Regions from separate parts of the Rhodoferax saidenbachensis genome, predicted to be linked through region 1. Evidence: predicted binding sites of a transcription regulator. Region 1 holds the regulator's gene; the other holds the start of a gene.
What was found. Region 1 encodes LexA, which represses DNA repair genes until DNA is damaged. Its sites were predicted from a motif close to ACTGTATNNNNATACAGT; they were not measured.

Region 1 (9,394 bases):
CGAAATCGATGTGCCCTTTGAAGCCATCATCGAACGCATGAGCGGCCGCCGCTCGCACCCCGCATCGGGCCGCACCTACCACGTCAAGTTCAACCCACCCAAGGTGGAAGGCAAGGACGACGTGACCGGTGAACCCCTGATCCAGCGCGACGACGACAAGGAAGAAACCGTCAAGAAGCGCCTGGACGTCTACAGCGCCCAAACCCGCCCTCTGGTGGAGTACTACTCCAGTTGGGCCAAGCAAGACGCCGCCAAGGCCCCCAAATACCGCGCCATCAGCGGCATGGGGGACGTGGATGCGATCACGGCACGGGTGTATGCGGCGCTGGCTGGTTGATACTGCGCTTCTGCAATAAAAAAGGCCGCTACTGCGGCCTTTTTTGTTTCCCAGATTTCAAACTGATACGTGCCTTGACTGCGATTGAGAGGTATTGCTTACTTCTGCTTGTCATCGATATTTCTGCGTGCAAAAGGGTTGCGAGGATCTATCCAATATCCTTTGTAGTTAACCAACTCATCGCACATGGAAAGAATCTGCTCGGAGGTCATCGGCTCCCGAACAATGGTTTTGTATTCAGGAGACCCTTGTGCACTGTTGAATTCCCGTACCTTTGCGGCAGGCACCACTGGGTATTCTTGAAACTGTTTGATCCGGAAATGGGAAACGGCGGAGACGGCCACATTGATGGTGGTGAACTCCGCTGGCAACTGCTCCATAGTGATTCGCTTCCATTGCCCGTTGTCCTCGCCCTTGAATAGGACATAGGGCGGGTTGGGGCGCCCCCATTTGTTGTAGGACAGGCACAGGTTGGGCGTGGCCACGATGTAGGGCACGCCGTCTTTCGCGTGGATGGCCACCAGATTGAAGTTGGTGCGGCCCAGCTCGGGGCCGTAGTCGCTGGTCCAGCTCCATTCACGCTGTTCACGTGGCAGTACAAAGCGCACGGTGTGGTCGCCTACCGGCGCGCTGCTGCCGGGCTCAAAACGGCCCCGATAAGTTTGGCTGCGCTGCACGACCACGGTTTGCCCGTCGTGCAGCAGCACTTCTTCTTGCCAGGTGTCGCCACCAGAACCAGCGGCCCCAGCTACGCCGATGCAGGCACTCAGGCCAACAAACAAGCCCACAGCCAGCAGGGTCCGGCTTGTTGCAGCTTGCAACCAGCTACGTAGAGAGTTAGGCGTGTGCGCGGTGGGCATATTCGATTGTTGTTGTGCGAATTTCGATGAATGGACGGCGGGCTGGAGGGGAAATATTGATCAAATTGGCCTCTAGCCCTTACTGCACCTGCGCAAGCAGCTTCTCTTTTGATAGCAAATGTCATCCCACTCCGACTGAATGAAGGCCAAGCCTAGTGACTGCCTGACTGTGAACGCACGGTACCCGATGCTCCAGAGATTGGGTATCCCCCAAACGGGTGAGTTTGCAGAGTCCCAGGCGTCCAGCTAAGCCATCAGCGCCAGCATCAAGGCAATACGCGCCTTGACCGGTGACAGCCCCTGCGAATCGACAAAGGCAAAACCGCGCACCGACCCCGGCACCACCTGCCCGCGCGCGCAACGCGTGGTGCGCACCACGCGCACGCCCTGGGCCTGCGCTTGCAGCAAGGCGGCTTCCAGGTCTTTGTGGATGGTGCCGTTGCCCGTGCCTGCAACCACCAGCCCGCGCACCGCTGCGCTGCCGTCTGCAGGTGCCGCGCACAGGGCACGCACCGTGGCCCCGGTGGCACCGGCGTAGTTCATCACGATCTCCACGCGGGGCCAGGTGTGGGTGGCGATGGTGTCCAGGCTCGGACCCGTCTGCGCCTCTGCGGCGGGCCAGCCATGCATCAGGCGCACAGCGCCCTCTTCCACCACGCCCAAAGGGCCGGCATCCCCAGAGTCAAACGCGTCCACGCGGTAGGGATGCACCTTTTGCACCTCCCGCGCGTCATGGATGCTACCCGCGCAGACCACCAGCACGCCGTGCGCGCCCGCAGTGCACACCACCGCTGTGGCATCGAGCAGGTTTTGCGGCCCATCGGGCACCAGAGCCGAGGCGGGCCGCATGGCGCAGGTCAACACCACCGGTTTGGCCGCCAGCAAGGCTGCGGACACCACGCAGGACAAAAAGTACGCGGTTTCCTCCAGCGTATCGGTGCCGTGGGTGATGACCACGCCATCCACATCCGGCGAGGCAAGGTGGTGCACGACGCGCTGGGCCAGCAGGGACCAGTGGGCAAATTCCATGTCCTTGCTGTCCACCTGGGCCACCTGCTCGGAGACCAACGTCCGCTTGCCCAGCGCCTCTTTCAGAGCGGGCACGGCCTGCAGCAACTGGGCCACGCCCACTTGGGCGGACTTGTAGCCCACGTTGTCGGTCGCACTCTGGGCCTGGCCCGCAATCGTGCCGCCCATGCCCAGAAACACCACTTTTTTCGACATATTTCAACGTCCTGCTTGCAAAGAAAATAAAACTGGTTAAAAATACAGGTACTGGATGATAAAACAGTGTGTATAGACCCACAGCCAGTACCGACCCATTTTTAAGGAGTCAGCCATGCTTGAGAGTCCCAAACTCACCGCCCGCCAACAGCAGATTCTGGACCTGATCCAGAGCGCCATTGCCCGCACCGGTGCGCCCCCCACGCGCGCCGAAATCGCGACTGAGCTGGGCTTCAAGTCTGCCAACGCCGCCGAAGAGCATTTGCAGGCGCTGGCGCGCAAGGGTGTCATCGAACTGGTCAGCGGCACCTCGCGCGGCATCCGCCTCAAGAGTGACACGCTGCGCTCCATCCACGAAACACGCCTCAAGCAGCTCTCCTTCCCCAACCTGGCCCAACTGGCCCTGCCGCTGATTGGTCGGGTAGCCGCAGGCTCGCCCATTCTCGCCCAGGAGCATGTGGACCAGACCTACTATGTAGAAAACAGCCTGTTCCAGCGCCAGCCCGATTACCTGCTCAAGGTACGCGGCATGTCCATGCGCGACGCCGGCATCATGGACGGCGACCTGCTGGCCGTGCAAGCCACCAAAGACGCCAAGAATGGCCAGATCGTGGTGGCCCGCCTGGGCGACGAGGTCACGGTCAAGCGTTTTCGCCGCAACAAACACCTGATCGAGCTGCACCCCGAGAACCCCGACTACCAGACCATCGTGGTGGAACCCGGCGAGCCTTTCGAGATTGAAGGCCTGGCCGTCGGCCTGATCCGCAACACCATGCTCATGTGAACCAGCAGCACTTACAAGGCCTCTTATGAACCTCGCGCTTTTTGCCCATTCCGGTGTTTTTCTGCCCCTGCAGGGTTTGCTGCGCTGGATCGGCACCCCGGCCCGTCCGCTGCCACATGCCATTGCCAACCCGCAGCGAACCGCGACACATGCGTCGGCGGTTACTAAAATTGCTCCTAAATTGGTAGCTGCTTGCGCAATACCCGCGCGGGCTATAGCCCCAATTCATGCCCATCGCAAGCCCTTGCGTGTGGTGCGTGTGCTGGAGGCCGGCCAGACCCGCGCCAGCGTGGGCCGCATGGTGATCTCCGGGCGCATGGCCGACGTATGCGCCGAGCTGGACCGCCTGGCCGCCAGCGAAGCCACCTGCCACTGAGAGCCTGTTCTAGGTCTTTTTGGGCTACGCAACAGAACGCCCGGCTGCGCGCAGGGCCCCTTCACATCAGCCCTGACCGCCCACCAGGTAGTCCTGCTTGCCCACTGGCACACCGTTGTGGCGCAGGATGGCGTAGGCCGTGGTGATGTGGAAGAACATATTGGGTAACACCCACAATTTGAGATAGTCCTCGGCCTTCATGGTGCGGGTGCGCTCGCGCCCCACGGGAAAGGTGATGTCCTTGTCTTCGGTACCGTCCAGCGCCGCTGCCGGTACGGTGGCCAGATAGTCCCGCGTTTTCTGGATGCGCGCCTTGAGCTCCGCAATGGTTTGCTCGGTGTCGGCAAATTTGGGGGCTTCCACACCCGAGATACGGGCCACGCCGTTCTTGGCGGCATCACAGGCAATCAGTATCTGCCCCGTGAACGGCAGCATGTCGGGTGCCAGGCGGAATTGGGTGAGGGCGACCGGATCGCAGCCTTTTTCATCAATATAGGTCTGCGCCTTGTCCAGCAAATGGCTTAGATTGCCCAACATGTGGGTGAATACCGGAACGCTGGCGGATGACATGGAGATGGACATAGTTGGCCTTTGGAAAACAGAAGCGCGGATAGTAGTGCTTTGGTGGCAACTTTGCTGTCGGTTACAGAGATACCCCGCTTGGAGCCCCTACCAACAAGGCACAATGACGGCATGAATATTGTGATTCTGGATGACTATCAAGATGCTGTGCGCAAGCTGGAGTGCGCTGCCAAGCTCGATGCCTACCAGGCCAAGGTCTATACCAATACGGTCAAAGGCATGGGACAGTTGGCTGTCCGCCTGAAGGACGCCGATATCGTGGTGCTGATCCGCGAACGCACCCACATGACGCGGCAACTGATCGACAAACTCCCCCGACTCAAGCTGATTGCCCAAACCGGGCGCGCTGGTGAGCATGTGGACGTGCAGGCCTGTACCGAACGCGGCATTGCCGTGGCCGAAGGCGTGGGCTCACCCATTGCGCCCGCCGAGTTGACCTGGGCACTGGTCATGGCCGCCATGCGCCGTCTGCCCCACTACATCGGCAACCTCAAACACGGCGCGTGGCAGCAATCCGGCTTAAAAGTCGGCTCCATGCCCCCCAATTTTGGTCTGGGCACGCGCCTGCACGGCAAGACACTGGGCATCTGGGGCTACGGCAAGATTGGCCAACTGGTTGCCGGTTACGGCAAGGCGTTTGGCATGCAGGTGCTGGTGTGGGGCAGCGAAACATCGCGCGCCAAGGCCGCACAGGATGGTTACGCGGCGGCGGCCAGCCGCGAGGCATTTTTCTCGCATTGCGATGTGTTGTCGCTCCACCTGCGGCTTAACGAAGCGACGCGCGGCATCGTCAATACGTCCGACCTGGCGCTCATGAAGCCCACGGCGCTGCTGGTCAACACCTCCCGCGCCGAGCTGATAGAAACCGATGCCTTGATTGGTGGACTTAACCGGGGCCGCCCCGGCATGGCGGCGGTCGACGTGTTTGAAACCGAGCCCATCCTGCAAGGGCACGCCCTGCTGCGTCTGGAGAACTGTGTCTGCTCTCCCCACATCGGCTACGTGGAGCAGGACAGTTATGAGATGTACTTTGGCGCCGCCTTTGACAACGTGATCAACTTCATCCGCGGCACACCTACCAACATCATCAACCCCGGCGCCCTGCAGGTGCGCCGCTAGATTGGGTTCAGGCCTTGGGCTTGGGCGGGGTAAGTGGGCCTGTTTGGGAAAAACCGGACACCTCAAAATCAATGAGGTTGTGCTCCGGCTCCGACAAATCCAGGTCCACCGATGCGGATTCAACCTGCACGACAGGCACCGCGATAGTGGGTTCGGCCCCGTAAGACCCGCCACCGCTCAGGTAAGGCACGCTTCGGACAGCGCTGAAAGGCGCCAGGGCCGAATCCGATGCACCGTCCATGCGCTGGGCCACCCCGTGCAGCATCAACAGCTCGCGGTAGGCCTCCAGATCGAATTCCTGGTTTTCCGATGCGCCTGGCGTACGCGCCAGACAGCGCTCGATGTAGTCCACCGCATCTTGTGACGGCCAGAGTTCTGCGATGCGCTGGCACACCTCGGGGTAGGCGTCCAGGCTGTTGCCGCCCCGGTTAAACGCCGTGTACACGGGCACATGGCCGGTAAACAAGCGGTTGAAATCGTCGCGGTAGTGGTCGTAGTCGTCCTTGCGGCTCAGGGTGTGAAACACCTTGAGCAAATCCAGGTAGACCAGCGGATTGGCCTCTCCACTGTCGCTGATGCTGTGTTTCAAGAGCGTGATAGCTTCTTCGTACTGCCCCAGTGTCATGAAGAACTCAGCCTGCTGGCGCACGTCCAGCATCTCCTTGGTATTGATGGCACGCAGCGAGCCCAATGCACTCGAAGAAAAACCATGGTGGTCTTGCGCCGTCGGGCGCGCGGCCATTTGCGCAACAGGCGGTGCTTTGATCGCACTGGCAAAGTCCGGCTCGCCCAGCTCCAGATCAATATCCACCGAGGCCATGCCGACTGGTGCCGCAGCAAACGGAGCAGGAGCCAGCGTGATGGGCGAATCCGTGTCGCCCCGTGTTCCCGAGAAATGGTCTTCGTCCTGCTCAGCCGCAACACCGGATGTAGTACGCGCGGTCTCCGGCTTCACCGAATCACGCCACCAGGGCGCAGAACTGCGGCTGGCATCGCGCAAACGCGTCCATGCGAATACCAGCGCAGCACCAAAGAGCACCAGAAGCGCAATCAGGCCGTAGATCATCGGATTGGCATAACGCTGGGCTTCTGCCTGCTCCAGCCGGGTGGTGATATCCGACAAGCTCTGCTTGTTCTTGGCCGTCAATGCCTGCAGATTCTTCAGGTCGCCTTCCATCGCGTGCATGCGGGCATCTTCGCGCAGCATGTCTTCCGGTGTGGCGTTCAGCGCGCGCCACGTTGCAATGGCTTCGGCGCGTTTTTGCAAGTCTTCCAGCGGGGCAGAAAGAAGCTCGGAGCTGAGCTTCAGGGTTGGGTCACGTTCGGGCAAATCCAGCGGCGCCAGTTTCAAACGGGCCTGTTTGCGGGACGGTGCGGCCTGTTCCGGCTTGCGCGGTGCGGAGGCTACAGGTTCGGTCTTTTCCACCCGGGCAGGTTGGGCCTTCTGAGCTTTCTGGGGTGCCGCAACAGTGGAGCGGGCAGGCTCTTGGGGAGCGACAGGTGCCGCGCGTACAGGCTCTGGTGCAGGCACCGCTCTGGCCGCAGGTGCAGGGGTTGCGACCGGGGGAGATACTTCACTGGCCAGGTCTGCCAGCAGCACATAACGGCGCGATGTTTTCTGGGCGCAGCCGGCGCGCAGATACACCGTGACCACTGGCTCATCCACACGCGGGGAGGCTGATACGCGGACCAGCACCGTGTTTCCCTGGGTCGCCGCGTCGGCACTGATCACCACGCGGCTGGCTTCCAATCGCGTATCACCGTAGAAAACATCGGCCTCAAAACACTGGGCCACACCACCCTCTTCGGCATCCACCTGGACCGGTACGCTGACTTCCAGCGGCTGCCCCAGCATCACTGCGCCGCGGACACGGCCGAGAGTCAATGCGGAACTGCCTGCCGCTAGGCACAACAAGATAAACCCCAGCAGCGACGATTTCAACGTTAAGGATGGCTTCATTTATGGATTTGATTTTCGCATACCCGGATAGTTACGCGTTTGGGCTGCCACCAAGGCATGGCGATAATTAAGGCATGACACCACATTACGCACACATCGGAATCGTCGGTACCGGCGCCATGGGCAGGGACATTGCCCAAATTGCCGCACAGGCGGGTAGCAAGGTCTATCTGTATGACACACAGGCCCAAGCGGCCACGGCCGCCCAGGCGCATTTAAAAACCCAGTGGGAAAAACTGCGCGACAAGGAGCGCATCAGCCCGCAGGATGCGCAGGCCTACCAGGACCGCGTGACCACCGTGCAGGAGCTGCGTGAACTGGCCGCATGTGATCTGGTCATCGAAGCTATCGTGGAGCGCCTCGATATCAAGACACGCCTGTTCCAGGAACTCGAAGCGGTGGTCTCGCCGGGTACCGTGCTGGCCACCAACACATCGTCCCTGTCGGTGACCGCCATTGCGGCGGGTCTGCAGCATCCGCAGCGCTTTGCGGGCTTTCACTTCTTCAACCCGGTCCCGCTTATGAAGGTGGTGGAAGTCATTGGCGGGTTGAAGACCGATGCCGCAGTCTGCAAAGCACTGGCTGACTATGCGCGGCAGATGGGGCACACACCGGTACAGGCCCAGGACACGCCCGGCTTCATCGTCAACCATGCAGGGCGTGGTTACGGCACCGAAGCGCTGCGTATCGTGTCGGAAGGCGTGGCCGATTTCACCACCGTGGACCGCATCCTGCGCGACCAGATCGGCTTCAAGCTCGGACCTTTTGAGTTGATGGACCTGACCGGGCTGGATGTCTCCCACCCGGTGATGGAGTCGATTTACCACCAGTACTACGAGGAAGCACGCTACCGCCCCAGCGTCATCACCGCACAGCGCCTGACCGGTGGAATGACTGGGCGCAAGGTCGGTGAAGGTTTTTACAAATACATCGACGGTGCGGCGCAAACGGCGCCAGAACCCGCGGTACCCGTGGTGGAAGAAATGCCGCCCGTGTGGCTGTCTCCGCGCGCCGCACGGCGTGTGGAACTGCTGATGCTGCTGAAAAACCTGGGCGCCACCATCGAGACGGGCCAATCGCCCTCACCCACAGCGCTGACCTTGGTGGCGCCTTTGGGCTTTGACGTGACGACGGTGGCCGTGGTGGAAAGGCTGGACCCGGCACGTACCGTGGGCATTGACATGCTGGTGGACGATGCCACGACCAAACGGCGTGTGCTGGCGACCAACCCTGCCACGCGTACCGACATGCGTGATGCAGCGCATGCGCTTTTTGCGCGCGATGGCAAGGCCGTCAGCGTGATCCGCGACAGCGCGGGTTTTGTGAGCCAGCGCGTGGTGGCCAACATCGTCAATATCGCCAGCGACATCTGCCAGCAATCCATCTGTTCACCCGAGGATCTGGAAACCGCCGTCACACTGGGCCTGGGTTACCCGCTGGGCCCATTGGCCATGGGCAACCTGTATGGCCCTACCAATGTGCTGGAAGTACTGTTCAACATGCAAACGGTGTATGGCGACCAGCGCTACCGCCCCAGCCCCTGGCTGCGCAGGCGCGGCGCCATCGGTTTGAGCCTGTTGCACGTCGAGGCATAAGACGGACTCAGAGGCGCAGACACGCAGGTGACAAAGACCTGCGCAGGATGGGGTCGCGGGGGTGACAATGCACAGGTCTGCACCAATGCACACAGTCACCGAAAAGACAGGCTATGGACGAACCCATTCTTACCATTGAGGAACGCGCAGCGATCAACGGCGGTCGCTGGTTCTCTTCGCTCTCCCCATCCCTCAAACACGACATCCTCCGATGTGCTTATGTCAAACGCTTCAAAGACGGCGACCTGATTGGTGCGCGCGGAGAACCGCCGGAGGAATGGATTGCCTGCGCCAAGGGCGCGATACGCGTGAGCTCCACCTCCATCTCGGGCAAGCAGATCACGCTGACCTATGTGGAGCCGGGCATCTGGTTTGGCGATGTGTCGATCTTCGACGGCGAGCGGCGCACCCACGATGCTTACGCCCACGGGGAAAGCACCATCCTGTGTGTGGCCAAGGCCGACTTCAAGAAAATTCTGGCTTCGCATGTGGAGTTGTACGAAGCGCTGTTGCGCCTGCACTCGCGCCGCATACGCCAGCTCTACGGCCTGGTGGAA
Region 2 (9,394 bases), 1.8 Mb from region 1:
GGTTAATTAAGCGACCAGCTCTAGCCCTACGAAGCCTGTGCTGGCCACTTACCTATTTGCAACGGCCCCTGGCCTTGTTGTATCAGGTGTTTTTTGCGGCGTTGCGTCTGGACAGCAGTTGCCCCAGACCCAGCACCAGCGTGGCGCCCAATGCAGCCGCTGTGTAATGCAGCCAGTGGTGCGAGGCAGAGAACTCCACCAAGGCAGTGTCGCTTGCAATGGTCTCACCGCCGACCCAACCGATCAGTGCCGCACCCAGCATCACGATCACCGGGAAACGCTCCATCAAGCGGATCATCAGCGTACTGCCAAAAATCACCAGCGGAATGCTAATGGCCAAGCCCAGCACCAGCAAGACCATGCTGCCATGGGCCGCAGCGGCAACGGCAATCACGTTATCCAGGCTCATCACCAAGTCGGCAATCAGGATGGTACGCACGGCCGCCATCAGGCTACCCGTATGTTTGCCATGGCCTTCTTCACCGCCATCATCCATCAGCAACTGCACGCCAATCCACAGCAGCAGCAAGCCGCCCACGATTTGCAAAAAAGACAGTTCCAGCAGTTTGGCGGCCACCACGGTCAGCGCTATGCGCAACACCACGGCAGCACCGGAACCCCACAGCACCGCCTTTTTTTGCTGCGCGGGGGGTAGGGCGCGCGCTGCTAGCGCAATCACCACGGCGTTGTCGCCCGAAAGGATGATGTTGATCCAGACGATCTTGAGCAGACCAATCCAGAAGTCCACACTTTGCAGCAATTCCATGTTTTCCCCTTTTCAATCCCAATAAAAAAGTGCCCAAGCACAAGGCCGGGGCACTTTGGGCAAGGCTAGAACTGCGTCCTTGGCCAAGCAATTAGACGGTAGCGTTTACAACATGGCCTTCAGCAATTTGGCCATTTCGGATGGATTGCGTGTGACCTTGAAGCCGCACTCTTCCATCACTGCCAATTTGGCGTCCGCCGTATCGGCACCACCGGAGATCAGTGCACCGGCGTGGCCCATGCGTTTTCCGGGAGGCGCTGTCACACCGGCGATAAAGCCAACGATAGGCTTCTTCATGTTGAGTTTGCACCAACGGGCGGCTTCGGCTTCGTCGGGTCCACCGATTTCGCCAATCATGATGACGGCGTCGGTATCTGGATCGTCGTTGAAAGCACGCATCACGTCGATATGCTTCAAACCATTGATCGGGTCGCCACCAATACCAACCGCACTGGATTGGCCCAGACCGATTTCGGTCAGCTGAGCGACCGCTTCGTAAGTCAGCGTACCGGAGCGGCTGACCACACCAATGCGGCCCTTGCGGTGGATGTGACCGGGCATGATGCCGATCTTGATTTCGTCAGGGGTGATCAGGCCAGGGCAGTTCGGGCCGAGCAGCAAGGTTTTCTTGCCGCCAGCCGCTTCCTTGGCCTTCATGCGATTGCGCACTTCCAGCATGTCCTTGACCGGAATGCCTTCAGTAATACAAATCGCCAGATCCAGGTCGGCTTCGACGGCTTCCCAGATGGCAGCCGCAGCGCCAGATGGGGGCACGTAAATCACGGACACCGTAGCGCCGGTTTCCGAAGCCGCTTCCTTGACGGATGCGTAGATTGGAATGTTGAAGATGGACTCGCCAGCCTTCTTGGGATTCACACCGGCCACGAAACAGTTCTTGCCGTTTGCGTATTCCTGGCACTTTTCAGTGTGGAACTGACCGGTCTTGCCGGTGATACCTTGGGTGATGACCTTGGTGTCTTTGTTGATGTAGATAGACATTGCTTATTCCTTAGGCAGCTTTAACCGCAGCAACCACTTTTTCAGCCGCTTCGGCCATGGTGTCTGCACTGATGATGGGTAGGCCGGACTCGGCCAGCATCTTCTTGCCCAGGTCTTCGTTGGTGCCCTTCATGCGCACCACCAGTGGCACGGACAGATTCACGGCCTTGCAAGCAGTGATCACGCCGGTGGCGATGGTGTCGCATTTCATGATGCCGCCGAAGATGTTGACCATGATGGCCTCAACCTTGGGGTTCTTCAGCATGATCTTGAAGGCTTCGGTGACCTTCTCGGGAGTCGCACCGCCGCCCACGTCCAGGAAGTTGGCAGGCTCAGCGCCGTACAACTTGATGGTGTCCATGGTCGCCATGGCCAAGCCGGCGCCGTTCACCAGACAACCAATGTTGCCGTCCAGACTGATGTAAGCCAGGTCGAACTTGGAAGCTTCGACTTCCGCGGCGTCTTCTTCGTCCAGATCGCGGTAGGCGACGATTTCAGGGTGACGGAACAGCGCGTTGGGGTCAAAGTTGAACTTGGCGTCCAGCGCCATAACTTTGCCTTTGCTGTCGCGGTTCAGCGGGTTGATTTCAACCAGGGACGCGTCGGTGTCCATGTAGCACTTGTAGAGCTTCTGGAAGATGTCCACGGCCTGGGCGGTGGAGTCTGCTGGCATGCCGATGGCATCAGAGATCTTCTTGGCTTGGGCGTCGCCCAGACCGGTCAACGGATCGATGAACTCGGTGATGATCTTCTCGGGGGTGGAGTGGGCCACTTCCTCGATGTCCATGCCGCCTTCGCTGGACGCGATGAACGCCAGCTTTTGCGTAGCGCGGTCGGTCACGATGGACACGTAATATTCTTTGTTTATGTCCGCGCCATCTTCAATATAGAGGCGACGGACCTTTTGGCCTTCGGGGCCGGTCTGGTGTGTCTTGAGCTGCATGCCCAGGATTTCAGTGGCCAGACGTTTCACGTCGTCGATGGACTTGGCCACCTTGACGCCGCCGCCCTTGCCACGGCCACCGGCGTGAATTTGGGCTTTGACCACCCAAACCGGGCCGCCCAGTTTTTGAGCAGCTTCCACTGCCTCCTGGACTGTGAAAGCGGGGATGCCGCGAGGCACCGGCACGCCGAATTGACGCAAGATTTCCTTGCCTTGGTACTCGTGAATCTTCATGACGTCTCTCTCTGGACTGGACAATTTTCACCATGCCGCAACGACGGACTACTAGGCACATGGCCCCGGACACAGCAAGCAGGAATGTATCATGTTGCGACGCACCAAACTTTTGCGGGGCTTACAGCAGGTTTTTGGACCTCTATGCTATGAAAAAAATCTTCATTGATGGCGAAGCCGGAACCACCGGTCTGCAGATTCGCGAAAAGCTACAAACCATGGCGGGTATCGAGGTGCTGCGCATTGCGCCGGAATTGCGCAAGGACCCGCAGGCGAAACGCGCGCTCGTGGCGCAGGCGGATCTGGTCATTCTGTGTCTGCACGACGATGCGGCGCTGGAATCGGTTGCCATGGTCGACGGTATTGAGAAAGAAACCGGCCGCCCGGGCGCACGCATCATCGACGCCTCCACCGCCCACCGCACAGCCCCCGGCTGGGTCTATGGCTTCCCAGAATTGGCGGCCGACCAGGCTGAAGCCGTCAAAACCGCGCGCCGGGTGTCCAACCCTGGTTGTTATGCCACCGGCGCGATTGCGTTGATCCGCCCGCTGGTGGATGCAGGTCTTGTCCCTCAGGATTTCCCGGTTTGCCTGCCATCCATCAGCGGCTACTCTGGCGGCGGCAGGACCATGATCGAGGCTTACGAGGCGGGTACCGCCCCCGCTTTTGAGCTGTATGCGCTGAGCCTGAAGCACAAACACATCCCGGAAATCATGAAATTCACCGGCCTGACCCGCAGGCCTCTGTTTGTGCCATCCGTTGGCAATTTCAAGCAAGGGATGCTGGTGCAGTTGCCGCTGCATCTGGACACCTTGCCCGGCAAACCAACCGCCCAGGATTTGCGCAATGCGCTAGCCAAACATTACGCCGGTAGCGCCTGGGTGACGGTGGAACCCACCACGCCCGACTTCAAGCTGGACGCGCTGGCGCTGGCCGACACCAACAAAATGGAATTGCGTGTGTTTGCCAACGAAGAAGCTGGTCACGCTGTATTGATTGCCCGTTTGGACAACCTGGGCAAAGGCGCTTCGGGTGCTGCCGTGCAGAACTTGCAGTTGATGTTGGGGCTTTAAAGCCCTAGGCGCTCGCTCCGGGCCGACAGGGCGGCACGTTTTGCTCCGTGTCCCCCGCGCCCTTTGGGCGCTCCTCCTTGACCTGCGCAAAACGCACCGCCCTGCCGACCCTCCGGACTTGAGCGCATCACTGCATCCGAAATTCACTTCTAACCTCTACCGCCCACTCCTCCAGCCGGTGGTGTAGGGTATGCGTTTTGCGCAGGTTAAGGAGGAGGGCGAAGCCCGGGGGACACGGAGCAAAACGCATACCCCACACCGGCGGCGGGTAACCACAAACAATCTAGTCGTCGTCCCCACCAGAAACCACCCGGTGAATGGTGTCGCCGCCAAACCCGCGGCTGGCTAAAAACCGCATCTGCTTCCCACGCTCAGAGGCATCCGCAGGCGGCTGACCAAACTTCTTGTGCCAGACTTCGCGCGCGCGCTCCACCTCGCTGGCGCGTAACCGATCAACGGCTTGGGCAACTGCTTCGGGCTCCAACCCCTTTTGCTGCAACTCCTGCTTGATCCGTGACGCGCCGAGCTTGGCGGAGCGGCGGTGAATGACGGACTCGACCACCCGGCCTTCGTTGATGAAGTCCTTGGCCGCCAGCGTGTCCAACACCTTGGCGAGCTGGCCTGGCTCTTCCTCGAACTTAGCGAGCTTGCGCTCCAGCTCAGCACGTGAATGTTCACGGCCGCTGAGCAGGCGCAAGGCCCGCCCGGTGAGGGACAAAGTCGTGGTTGCCATCTGTCAGGATGCTCCGCCCCTCGCAAATCGCTATTGTTTTTATAGCTGCTTGCGCAATATCCACGGGGGCTGGAAGCTCTTTTTACTCAGGTTTTTCTGCCTTGTCGGCTTTGTCAGCCTTTTTGCTCTTGGCGGCCTTGATTTCCGGTTCGGCCACGGGCAACAGCGGAATGCCCAGCGAATCGCGCACCTTGTTTTCGATTTCCACCGACAGGTCGGGGTTTTCGCGCAGGAATTCACGGGCGTTGTCGCGGCCTTGGCCGATCTTCTCGCCCTGGTAGGCGTACCAGGCGCCGGACTTTTCCAGGATGCCGGCGGTCACGCCCATGTCGATGATTTCGCCGTGGCGGCTGATGCCTTCGCCAAACAGGATGTCGAACTCCGCCGTCTTGAACGGGGGCGCGACCTTGTTCTTAACCACCTTGACCTTGGTTTCGTTGCCGATGGCCTCTTCACCCTTCTTGATCGTGCCGGTGCGGCGAATGTCCAAGCGCACAGAGGCGTAGAACTTCAGCGCGTTACCGCCAGTGGTGGTTTCGGGGCTGCCGAACATCACGCCGATCTTCATGCGGATCTGGTTGATGAAGATGACCATGCAGTTGGTCTTCTTGATGTGGGCGGTCAGCTTGCGCAGGGCCTGGCTCATCAGGCGGGCTTGCAGGCCGGGCAGGGAGTCGCCCATTTCGCCTTCGAGTTCGGCCTTGGGTGTGAGCGCGGCCACCGAGTCCACAATGATCAGATCGACCGCGCCGGAGCGCACCAGGCTGTCGACGATTTCCAGCGCTTGTTCGCCGGTGTCAGGCTGGGAAATCAGCAGGTCTTGCAGGTTCACGCCCAGCTTTTGCGCGTACTGGATATCCAGCGCATGCTCGGCGTCCACAAAGGCGCACTGGCCGCCTTGTTTTTGCATCTCGGCGACTACTTGCAGCGTCAGCGTGGTCTTGCCGGAGGATTCCGGGCCGTAAATTTCGACGACGCGCCCGCGCGGCAGGCCGCCGACGCCCAGCGCAATGTCCAGCCCCAAGGAGCCAGTAGAGACGACCTGGATGTCTTCAATGACTTCGCCTTCGCCCAGGCGCATGATGGTGCCCTTGCCGAACTGCTTTTCGATCTGGGCCAGGGCCACTTGCAGGGCCTTGGCTTTTTCGCTGTTGGCGCCGTTGGTGTTGTTCGGGTTCTTGACAGGTGCGTCCATGGGAATCTCCTTAAAAATCAATCAGTTGGTGCAATTTGGCATCTGGCTTGACCACTGAGGTTTGCTACAGGCTGGATGCTTGAACAGTAGTTTAAGCGCATTGGTTGAAATGCGTAAATACATTTTTTAGTCAGTTTGCATTACTATTTAAGGAATGCCTGAAACCGCTTCCCAAGACTCGGCGCTGTGGCGCAACAACCACCTCGGCCACTGGCTGCGCCTGGCGCTGGAGCGCTTTGACAGCCGCGTGATGGCGCTGATGGCCCACCACCCCGGCGTGCCACTGGGTCTGGCCAATCTGGCCGGGCGCGGTCAGGTCGGTGCGGCGCATATCCACATCACCCGCCACCTGGCACAGAGCGGCTCGCGCCTGACCGATCTGGCGCAGGCCGCCGGCATGAGCAAACAGGCCATGGGCACCTTGGTGGACCAATGCGAAGCTTGGGGCATGGTGACCCGCGAAGCCGATCCGCTGGACGCCCGTGCGCGCAAGGTGCAGTTCACCGCCACGGGCCTGGCCTGGCTGGCTGCGTACCAGGATGCGGTGGCGCAGGCCGAAGACGAAATGCGCGCCGCCACCAGCCCCGAAGTGGCCACCGTGATCGCCATTGGACTGGAAGCCTACAGCGGACAGTAGTGATGCCCCACGGAGGCTCACCCGCCTTGGGGCGGCCGGGCGGCAGGTTGCTCCGTAAGGCCTCCGAAAAAGTGCAGGCCTAGAATGACAGACACAGCGCTGGCAACAGCGCGCACGAGGAGACAGACATGCGAATTTTGATTGCCGAAGACGACCAGGTACTGGCTGACGGACTGCTGCGTGCCCTGCGCGGCGCGGGCGCGGCGGTGGACCATGTGGCCAGCGGCACCGAGGCCGACGCGGCGCTGATGACCAACACCGAATTCGATCTGCTGATCCTCGACCTGGGTCTGCCCAAGATGCACGGCCTGGAAGTGCTTAAAAAGCTGCGCGGCCGTGGCTCCTCACTCCCCGTGCTGATCCTCACCGCTGCCGACAGCGTGGATGAGCGCGTCAAAGGGCTGGACTACGGCGCCGACGACTACATGGCCAAACCCTTCAGCCTGCAGGAACTCGAAGCCCGCGTGCGCGCCCTGGTGCGCCGCGGCATGGGCGCCACTTCCAGCAGCATCAAACACGGCCCGCTGACCTACGACCAGGCCGGACGTGTGGCCACCATCGACGGCAAGATGGTCGAACTGTCGGCGCGTGAACTGGGCCTGCTCGAAGTGCTGCTGCAACGCGCCGGGCGCCTGGTCAGCAAGGACCAGTTGGTCGAGCGTTTGTGCGAGTGGGGCGAGGAGGTCAGCAACAACGCGATCGAGGTCTACATCCACCGCCTGCGCAAGAAGATCGAGAAAGGCCCCATCCGCATCGCCACCGTGCGCGGCCTGGGCTACTGCCTTGAGAAGATCCCTGGGTAGGGCATGCTAGACAAGTCCGTTCGCGTTGAGCGCGTCGAAACGCCGCTCTCGCAGACCAATGACCTGCTGAGGGCTTCGACAGGCTCAGCCCGAACGGGAGTACTTTTCTGTCCAACACCGAATCTGTCACTATGAATTCAGGAGCTGCTTGCGTAAGTCCAGTAAGGGCCGGAAGCACTTTTGATGCTGAACTCAGCAGTATCGGGCGCACCGCGTGAAAATTTTCCAGCACGAGCAACGCTCGCTGTTTGGGGAGATCCTGGACTGGATGCTCACGCCGCTGCTGCTGCTGTGGCCCATCAGCCTGGTGCTGACCTGGCTGGTGGCGCAGAGCATTGCCGGCAAGCCGTTTGACCGCGCACTCGAATACAACGTGGGCGCGCTGGCGCAACTGGTCACGGCCCAGCACAACAAAGCCCAGTTTGTGCTGCCGTTGCCCGCGCGCGAGCTGCTGCGCGCCGATGACCTGGACACCGTGTACTACCAGGTGCTGGGCACCCGTGGCGAATACCTGAGCGGTGAGAGGGACTTGCCCCCGCCCCCCGAAGACGAGAAGATCACGCCGGGCGAAGTCCGCCTGCGCAACGCCGAATACCGCGGTGTGGACCTCAAGGTCGCCTACATGTGGGTGCCGCTGAACCTGCCGCAGTCCCAGCCCGCGCTGGTGCAGGTGGCAGAGACCATGGACAAACGCTCGGTGCTTGCCACCGAAATCGTCAAGGGCGTGATGCTGCCGCAGTTCGTCGTATTGCCGCTGGCCGTGCTGCTGGTCTGGCTGGCGCTGGCCCAGGCGATCAAGCCGCTGAACCGGCTGGAAGAACGCATCCGCGCGCGCAGCCCGGACGACATGAGTCCGCTGGACGTGGAAGCGGTGCCGTTGGAAGTGGCACCGCTGGTGTCTTCCGTAAACGACCTGCTGATGCGCCTGAAGGACTCCATCGCGACGCAAAAACGCTTCCTGGCCGATGCCGCACACCAGCTCAAGACCCCGCTGGCAGGCTTGCGCATGCAGGCCGACCTGGCCCAGCGCGAAGATGCCAATGCCGAAGACCTCAAACAGTCGCTGCGCCAGATCGGGCGTTCCAGTATCCGCGCCACCCACACCGTGAACCAGTTGCTGGCGCTGGCGCGCGCCGAAAGCAGCGGCGCCGTGCTGGGCCACCAGCCCCAGGATCTGGTGCGCCTGGTGATGGACGTGGTGCGCGACAGCGTGCCGCGGGCCATGGACAAACACATTGACCTGGGCTACGAGGGCGCACAGCCCGGCAGTGACGGCGTTTTTGTGCCGGGCAATGCCACGCTGCTCAAGGAAATGGTGCGCAACCTGCTGGACAACGCCATCAACTACACCCCCTCACAGCCCGACAAACCCGGCGTGATCACGGTACGGGTGCTGGTAGACCCGTTCAGTCGGGTGCTGGTGCTACAGGTAGAAGATTCCGGCCCCGGCATTCCCGTGGCCGAACGCGAGCTGGTGTTCCAGCCGTTTTACCGCGCGCTGGGCACCGAGGCCGACGGCTCCGGCCTGGGGCTGCCCATCGTGCTGGAAATTGCGCGCCAACACCATGCCACCGTCACGGTGGACGATGGCCGCCCCGGCCAGACACCACCCGGCGCCTGTTTTACCGTGCGCTTTGCGCGCAGCAACTAGCCCCTACGCTCCACCCACGCGGGGTCTATTCAACAGCACAGAACCTTGAAGCAACCCGGCAGAAACCCCCAAACTAGCTGCAAGCCTTGAGGGTTTTGCCCGCCAGCGCGGGCTTGAGCTCAGTGAGGTGGGCTTTGGTGGCTTCGGTGAGTGCTGGCAGTTTGAGCTGATTGGCCCGGACCTCCATGCGTTCCTGCACCACCCGTGCGGTGCGGATGCCGCGCTGGCTCAGGCGTTGCAGTTCTTCGGTGGCCGCCGCCTGGGTGGCAAAACCGCCCAGCGACAGACCGATCTCCAGCTCCGGGTTCTCCAGCGCCTCCATCTTGAGGTTCATGGTGGCGAGCTCGGCGCGTTTTTTGA

Region 2: a site for LexA is predicted at 6,014-6,031, ahead of recA (recombinase RecA). Genes of this name have one in related genera too.

Annotation. Positions count from the first base shown of each region.
Region 1 is NZ_CP019239.1:1,708,673-1,718,066, reverse strand. Features, by position in the region: gene adk (adenylate kinase) at 1-337, shown strand, start outside; gene RS694_RS08210 (hypothetical protein) at 436-1,197, opposite strand; gene RS694_RS08205 (asparaginase) at 1,444-2,421, opposite strand; gene lexA (transcriptional repressor LexA) at 2,537-3,205, shown strand; gene RS694_RS08195 (hypothetical protein) at 3,231-3,581, shown strand; gene RS694_RS08190 (DUF1993 domain-containing protein) at 3,648-4,163, opposite strand; gene RS694_RS08185 (D-2-hydroxyacid dehydrogenase family protein) at 4,275-5,282, shown strand; gene RS694_RS08180 (type IV pilus assembly protein FimV) at 5,290-7,242, opposite strand; gene RS694_RS08175 (3-hydroxyacyl-CoA dehydrogenase) at 7,317-8,837, shown strand; gene RS694_RS08170 (Crp/Fnr family transcriptional regulator) at 8,951-9,394, shown strand, end outside.
Region 2 is NZ_CP019239.1:4,127,245-4,136,638, forward strand. Features, by position in the region: gene RS694_RS19505 (TerC family protein) at 83-766, opposite strand; gene sucD (succinate--CoA ligase subunit alpha) at 872-1,765, opposite strand; gene sucC (ADP-forming succinate--CoA ligase subunit beta) at 1,776-2,942, opposite strand; gene argC (N-acetyl-gamma-glutamyl-phosphate reductase) at 3,092-4,015, shown strand; gene recX (recombination regulator RecX) at 4,299-4,748, opposite strand; gene recA (recombinase RecA) at 4,831-5,943, opposite strand; gene RS694_RS19535 (MarR family winged helix-turn-helix transcriptional regulator) at 6,098-6,580, shown strand; gene RS694_RS19540 (response regulator) at 6,709-7,383, shown strand; gene RS694_RS19545 (sensor histidine kinase) at 7,598-9,034, shown strand; gene RS694_RS19550 (hypothetical protein) at 9,108-9,394, opposite strand, start outside.